2 regions of the Micromonospora sp. NPDC047620 genome follow, and region 1 is predicted to be linked to the other one. Evidence: riboswitches for the same ligand, from Rfam matches in the RefSeq annotation. Region 1 holds a riboswitch; the other holds the start of a gene.
What was found. A riboswitch is a leader RNA that binds a small molecule or an ion and turns the genes downstream of it on or off. The one in region 1 is predicted to bind S-adenosylmethionine.
Positions count from the first base shown of each region.

Region 2: linked by a shared signal. The riboswitch ahead of ACGF5C_RS12080 (ABC transporter substrate-binding protein) and the one ahead of ACGF5C_RS17970 (aminotransferase class V-fold PLP-dependent enzyme) in region 1 are both predicted to bind S-adenosylmethionine.

Region 1 covers NZ_JBIDDG010000013.1:106,776-110,242, reverse strand. Annotated here, with positions in the region: gene ACGF5C_RS17975 (PrsW family intramembrane metalloprotease) at 1-1,121, opposite strand, end outside; SAM riboswitch class IV at 1,185-1,306, shown strand; gene ACGF5C_RS17970 (aminotransferase class V-fold PLP-dependent enzyme) at 1,353-2,651, shown strand; gene ACGF5C_RS17965 (aromatic acid exporter family protein) at 2,690-3,467, opposite strand, start outside.
Region 2 covers NZ_JBIDDG010000008.1:155,963-159,429, reverse strand. Annotated here, with positions in the region: gene ACGF5C_RS12090 (proprotein convertase P-domain-containing protein) at 1-373, shown strand, start outside; gene ACGF5C_RS12085 (hypothetical protein) at 612-1,046, shown strand; SAM riboswitch class IV at 1,142-1,253, shown strand; gene ACGF5C_RS12080 (ABC transporter substrate-binding protein) at 1,523-2,377, shown strand; gene ACGF5C_RS12075 (amino acid ABC transporter permease) at 2,419-3,198, shown strand; gene ACGF5C_RS12070 (amino acid ABC transporter ATP-binding protein) at 3,201-3,467, shown strand, end outside.

The DNA.
Region 1 (3,467 bases):
CGCAGCAGCGCCAGCCGGGTCGCCGCGAACTGGTAGCCGCGCATGGCCCGCACGCCGGGGTCCCCGGCCACCCGCTTGGCCCACACCCGGGCCGCGTGCCGTCGCCCCAGGCTGCTCAGCGCCGCCACCTCCGGCGGGGTCAGCCAGCCGGCCCGGACGTAGTCCGGCAGGGTGCGCTCGGTGAGCCGCCCCTCCCAGGCCCGCAGCCACACGGCCAGCCCGACCATGCCGAAGAAGATCGGCACCATCACGCCGATGAAGCCGTACAGCATGATCAGCGCCTCACCGGTGGCCTGGGTGAGCGTGGGCAGCAGGTTCCACAGGCCGTGCAGCATCATCGCCAGCAGCAGGCCGGCGATCGGGGCGAGCACCCGGACGCGTCGGTCGGCGGTGCGGGCGGCGATGCCCAGCCCGACCCCGGTCATCGAGGTGAACAGCGGGTGGGCGAAGCCGAAGAGCAGGATCCGGACGATGAAGATCGCGATGACCTGCTGCGTGCCGGTCGCCGGGCCGTACCGCTCGACGCCGGTGGCGTAGCCGTAGCCGCCCAGGTAGAGGATGTTCTCCACCATGGCGAACCCGATCGCGGAGAGCCCGCAGTAGACCAGGGCGTCGGTGATCCCGGAAATCTCCCGTCGGCGGAAGATCAGCAGCAGGATCGGCCCGAGCGCCTTGGTGAGCTCCTCGATGAACGGCGCGACCAGCACCGCCGTCAGCGCGGTCGGCAGCCCCCAGTCGTCGAAGAGCCCGGACGAGAACTCGTTGACGGTCAGCGAGGCGGCGGTCGAGACGAACGCGCCCCAGGCGAAGCAGAAGATCAGGTATTTCAGCGGTTCCGGTTCGTACCGGTCGAGCCAGAGGAAACAGCCCACCAGCACCGGAACCGGGAGGATCGCCGCGACCAGGCCGATCAGCAGCGCCTGCACGCCGAGGCTCTCGCCGAGCGTGAAGACCATGAACACCGCGCAGGCGGCGATCAGCAGGACGACCCCGGCCAGCACCAGGGCCCGCCGCCAGCCCAGCCGGCGCAGCGGCATCCGGGGAGCGGCCGCGCCCGACGGCGGGACGGCGGGCACGGTCGGCGACGGCGGCAGGGGTGCGCCGGGCGGGGTGTCGGCCATGCGGTCAGCGTAGTCACCCCCGGCCGGCTGGACCGGGCGCATCCGCGCGCTATGCTGCCGGCAGGTCACGAGCGCCAGCGTCAAGCCCCGGCTTGCTGGCCGGCAACCCTCGTCGAGGTTCGCGGTGGGGTGCCCCGGGTGATGACCGGGCCCGGCCCGATCCGCGTGCCGGGCAAGCGCGGACCCCGCCCGGTGTGCCCACCCGGGGTCCCCGGACCCGGAGGTCGGCCGATGACCGTCACCCTCGTACCCCCGCCCGCGCCGCACCCGACGCGGACCGCGCCGCCGCCCGCGGCCGCCGGGCCGCTCGACGTGCTCGGCGTGCCGGGCCAGGTCAACCTGGACTACGCGGCCACCGCGCCGTGCGCGCGGGCCGCCGCCGACGCGGTGGCCGAGCTGCTCCCCTGGTACGCCAGCGTGCATCGCGGCGCGGGGGCGCTGTCCCGGCGCTGCACCCTCGCCTACGAGCGCGCCCGGCAGACCGTCGGCGACTTCTTCGGCGCCCGCGCCGGCGACCACGTGCTCTTCACCCGCAACACCACGGACGCGCTGAACCTGCTGGCCCGGGTGCTGCCCGCCGGCACCACGGTGGTGACCTTCGGCGGGGAGCACCACGCGAACCTGCTGCCCTGGCCGCGCGGATCGGTCCGGCTGCCGGTGCCGCGGGAGCCGGCCGAGGCGGTCCGGGCGCTGAACGCCGCCCTCGCCGAGCTGCGCAGGCCGGGCACGGGGGGCAGCCCCGGCGCCGACCGCCGCCCGCCCGTGCTCGTCGCGGTGACCGGGGCGAGCAACGTGACCGGCGAGCGCTGGCCCGTGGCGGAGCTGGCCCGGGTGGCCCGGCGGCACGGGGCCCGGATCGCCGTGGACGCCGCGCAGCTCGCCCCGCACGCGCCGGTGGACGTCGCCACCCTCGACGTCGACTACCTCGCGGTCTCCGGCCACAAGCTGTACGCGCCGTTCGGCGCGGGGGTGCTCGTCGGGCGGGCGGACTGGCTGGACGCCGCGCCGCCGTACCTGGCCGGCGGGGGCGCCACCGGTCACGTCGGCGCGGCCACCCACGACGTACGCTGGGCGACCGGACCGGCCCGGCACGAGGCGGGCACGCCGAATCTGCTCGGCGCGGTCGCCCTCGCGGCGGTCTGCGGCGCCCTGGCCGGGGCCGACCGGGCGGCGCTGCACGACGCCGAGCAGGCCCTGCTGGCCCGGCTGCGCCACGGCCTGGCGGCCCTGCCGCACGTGGTGGAGCTGCGCACCTTCGGGCCGGACGCGGCGCGGGTGGGCATCGTGTCGTTCGTGGTGGCCGGCCGGGACTCGGCGGACGTGGCGGCGGACCTGGCCGGCAACCACGACATCGGGGTGCGCGACGGCCTCTTCTGCGCCCACCCGCTGGCCCGGCGACTGCTCGCCGAGGCGGCGGCGCGCAGCGGCCGGCGGGACCTGCCGCCGACCGCCCTGCGGGCGAGCGTCGGCTTGGGCAGCACGGCGGAACACGTGGACCGGCTGCTCGCCGCCCTCGCCGCGGCGGCCTGAACGACCGCCGCCGCACGGCTGACCCGCGCGCCGGCGGGTCAGCCGACCGGCGGGGCGGTGGGCGGCTTCGGGGCGGTGGCCGGCTCGGCCTGGCCGCTCGGGGTGTCCTGGTCGCCGAAGGACTCCCGGACCAGGCGGTTCGCCTCCTCCTGGCTGATCCCGGAGGCCACCAGCAGGTCGCTGGCCGTGGTGCGCACCTGCGCGATCACCACGCTGCCGGAGAAGCCCACCCCCTCGGCGTACGCCCGGCCGGCCTCGCTGACCGCGCGCAGCGCCCGCTCCCGTGCCTTCTCCGGCTCCTCGCCGACGGCGAACTCGTGCTTGAGCAGGCGTACCGACTCGGCGAGGTGGGCCGCCGCGTCCGGCATCGGCTCCGGCACGGGCTCCTCGTCCTCGATCAGGGTGACCGCGCGTCGGATCAGCGTGCCGGCGTTGCGCATCGCCCGGTCGATCGGGTCGGCGGCGTCGGCGTAGTGGGTGAGTTCGTCCCGCCGGTGCCACCGGGCCGGTGAGAGGACGGCGGTTTCCTTCGCCCCCTCGATCGCCTCGGTGAAGGTGGACAGCTCCTCCTGGTTGTTACGCAGCCGGTCCAGTGCTTGTTGGGCCCTGTCCCGGTCCCGTTGGCGGAGGGCGTCGGCGGTGTCGTCGAGTTGCGCGGCGAGCAGGTCCAGCGCCGGCCGGGCGGCCCGGTTGATCACCCGGAGCGGATTGAGCGGCAGCAGGACCGAGGTGACCAGCAACGCGATCCCGCCGCCGACGAACGCGTCGACGAACCGGGGGATCTCCAGGTTCGCGGTCTTCGGGCTCAGCGTGACG
Region 2 (3,467 bases), on a different contig from region 1:
GACGCTCAACCTGGTCGGCGGGACGCCCCCGGGCTGCACCGGCACGAACGGCACCGATGTCAGCATCGGCGACAACACCACGGTGGAAAGCTCGATCACCATCAGCGGCTGCTCCGGCAACGCCTCTGCCACCAGCACCGTCGCCGTGAACGTCGTCCACACCTACATCGGTGACCTCGTCGTCAGCCTCATCGCCCCCGACGGAACCGCCTACACCCTGCACAACCGCAGCGGCGGCTCGACCGACAACATCAACCAGACCTACACCGTCAACCTCTCCTCGGAGGCCCGTAACGGCACCTGGAAGCTGCGGGTGCAGGACGCCGCCCCCGGCGACACCGGCTACCTCAACACCTGGACGCTGACGCTCTAGCGGCAACGGCGCCACCAGCGCACCCCCACACCGGGGCCCCGGCTGAACTCCAGTCGGGGCCCCGACATCCGTTGCCGACCCGCACCCACCGTGGCGGCCGTCGCCGGCGCCGGGGGCTCGCCCTTCCGGTCGAGGTCCTCGTCGCCCGGCCCAGCGGGTCCGGACGGGACCTGGCCGCCGCGCGGGCCGGCCTTCCTACGATGACCGTCCACGCCTCGGACACCGCCGGGAGGACCTCATGCCGGAGCGTTTCGCCGACCTGTCCACGCCGCTGATCGCCGACGCCTGCGTACGGCTGGGCGTGCCGCCGCGCACGGCGCCGGCCGGGATCCGGGCGGTCGTCCCCAGCCACCGCCTCGCCGGGCGGGTGCTGCCGGTGCGCCACCACGGCAGCGTCGACGTGTTCCTGGAGGCGTACGCGGGCGCGACCCCTGGGGACGTGCTGGTGATCGACAACGGCGGCCGGACGGACGAGGCGTGCGTCGGCGGCCTGGCGGTGCTGGAGGGGCCGAGGCCGGCGTCGCCGGCGTCGTGGTGTGGGGCAGCACCTGCGGCGCGTGGGCGGCGCGATCGAGGAGTGACCGCCCGGGACCGAGCCCGCCGGTTCGGCCCCGGGTGCGGCGGGGATTCGCCACGGGGCTCGGCGTCGGGGTCGGCCTCGGTTCGCCGCTAGGTCGGCCTCGCGTCCGCTCGCGCCGGGCGGCGCCACGTGAGGGTGGTCATAGCGGCTGGACGCGCCACCACGGGAGGCTGCTAGCCTCGTCGGCAGGTCATGAGCGCCAGCGTCAAGCCCCGGCTCGCTGGCCGGCAACCCTCGTCCGCGCAGGGGTGCCCCGGGTGAAGACCAGGCACCGGAGCAGCTTCGGTGCAAGCGTGGCCTGGTTCCCAGGTCAGCAACGACCGAGGAGAGCCATGTCCTTCCGCATCTGCGTACCGGCGGTCCCCGCCGCGGCCCCGACGCCGCCGCCGTTGACCCGGCGCCGCCACGTCGACATGATGCGGGTCTGCAGCGCCTCGTGTCGCCCCGGCGACCCGCGCTAGCCACGCACCAGACCCCTTCCCAGGACCACCCCAGCGGTACGCCCACCGGGCATACCGCCGGCGACGCACGCCCGTGCCCGCCGTCGGAGACCCCTTTCGGAGACACCTGTGCGATTCCTTCCCGCCCTCACCCGCGCCGCCGCCCTCGGCGTCGCCGCCGTCCTCGCCGCCACCGCCCTGACCGCCTGCGGCGACGACGCGTCCGAGGCGACCGACAACCCGTACAACCTGCTCCAGCCGGGTGTGCTGCGCACCGGCACGCTCACCGACGCCCCGCCGAACGTCTACCTCAAGGACGGCAAGTTCACCGGCTTCGACAACGACCTGCTCACCGCGGTCGCCGCGAAGGTCGGCCTGAAGGTCGAGTTCGTCGGGACGGACTTCTCCGCGCTGCTCTCGCAGGTCAACAACCGCAAGTTCGACGTCGGCAGCTCCTCGATCACCATCACCGAGGCCCGCAAGAAGACCGTCGACTTCGGCAACGGCTACGATTTCGGCCACTTCGGGCTCGACGTGCCGGCCAATTCGTCGATCACCGGTTTCGACCAGCTCGCCGGCAAGCGGGTCGTGGTCGTGCAGGGCACCGTCCAGGACGACTACGCCACCGGCGAGGGCCTCGACCCGGTCCGGGTGCCCGACTACAACGGCGCGATCAACCAGCTCAAGGCCGGCACCGCCGACGCCTGGATCGCCCCCGCCGAGATCGGCGACAAGTCGGCCGCCGACAGCAACGGCAAGATCAAGGTGGCGGGGAAGCTGCTCAGCCCGGCCCCGACGGCGTACGCGTTCGCCAAGGGCAACGACAAGCTGCGCGAGGCGCTGAACAAGGGCCTCGACGAGGTGATCGCCGACGGCACGTGGAGCCGCCTGCAGGCCCAGTACTACCCGGGCCGCCCGATCCCCGCCGACTTCAAGCCGGGCAGCGGCACCGTCCCGGTGCCGTCGGCCTCGGCCGCCTCCTGACACGTACGGACGACGAGCGAGCGGGACGGTAGGAGAACACGATGGATCCGTTGAGCACCCTGTGGGAGACCTTCTTCGACTGGGACTCCATGCGCGAGGCGCTGCCCGAGATGCTGACGGTCGGGCTGCCCAACACGCTGATCCTCGCGATCTCCGCCGCCCTGCTCGGCTCGGTGCTGGGCATGGGGCTGGCCGTCGCCGGCATCTCGCGTACCCGATGGTTGCGCTGGCCGGCGCGGGTCTACACCGACGTGTTCCGCGGCCTGCCGGCTGCGGCGACCATCCTGCTCATCGGCGTCGGTCTGGCGCCGCTGGGCATGGAGGTGTGGGGCCCCAACCCGTATCCCCTGGGCATCCTGGCGCTGTCGCTGATCGCGGCGGCCTACATCGGCGAGATCTTCCGCTCCGGCATCCAGTCGGTGGAGGCTGCCCAGCTGGAGGGGGCCCGGGCGCTGGGCCTGTCCTGGGGCGAGGCGATGCGCCTGGTGATCGTGCCGCAGGGCATCCGCCGGGTGCTGCCGGCCTGGGTGAACCAGCTGATCGCGCTGATCAAGGACTCCAGCCTGGTCTACTTCCTCGGCCTGCTGGCCAGCCAGCGGGAGCTGTTCCGGATCGGGCAGGACTACGCGGCGAACACCGGCAACCAGTCGGCGCTGCTGCTGGCCGGCCTGTTCTACCTGGCGCTGACCGTGCCGCTGACCCACGTCGTGAACTGGATCGACCGGCGGCTGCGGCACGGCCGGCAGGCCGCCGCGCCCGCCGACGCCGACGACGACCTCGACCTGGCGCTGCCGGGCGCGGCGGGAGGAAACCAGCGATGAGCATCGACACGACGACCTCGGTGAGCCTGAGCGTCCGCGACGTGCACCTGGCCTTCGGGTCGCACCGGGTGCTGCGCGGCGTGGACCTGGACGTCGCGCGGGGCGCGACGGCCTGCGTGATCGGCCCGTCCGGCTCGGGCAAGTCCACGCTTCTGCGCGCCATCAACCGGCTCATCGAGCCCGACCGGGGCGACGTGCTGCTCGACGGGCGCAGCGTGCTGGGCGACGACCCGGACGCCCTGCGGCAGCGGGTCGGCATGGTCTTCCAG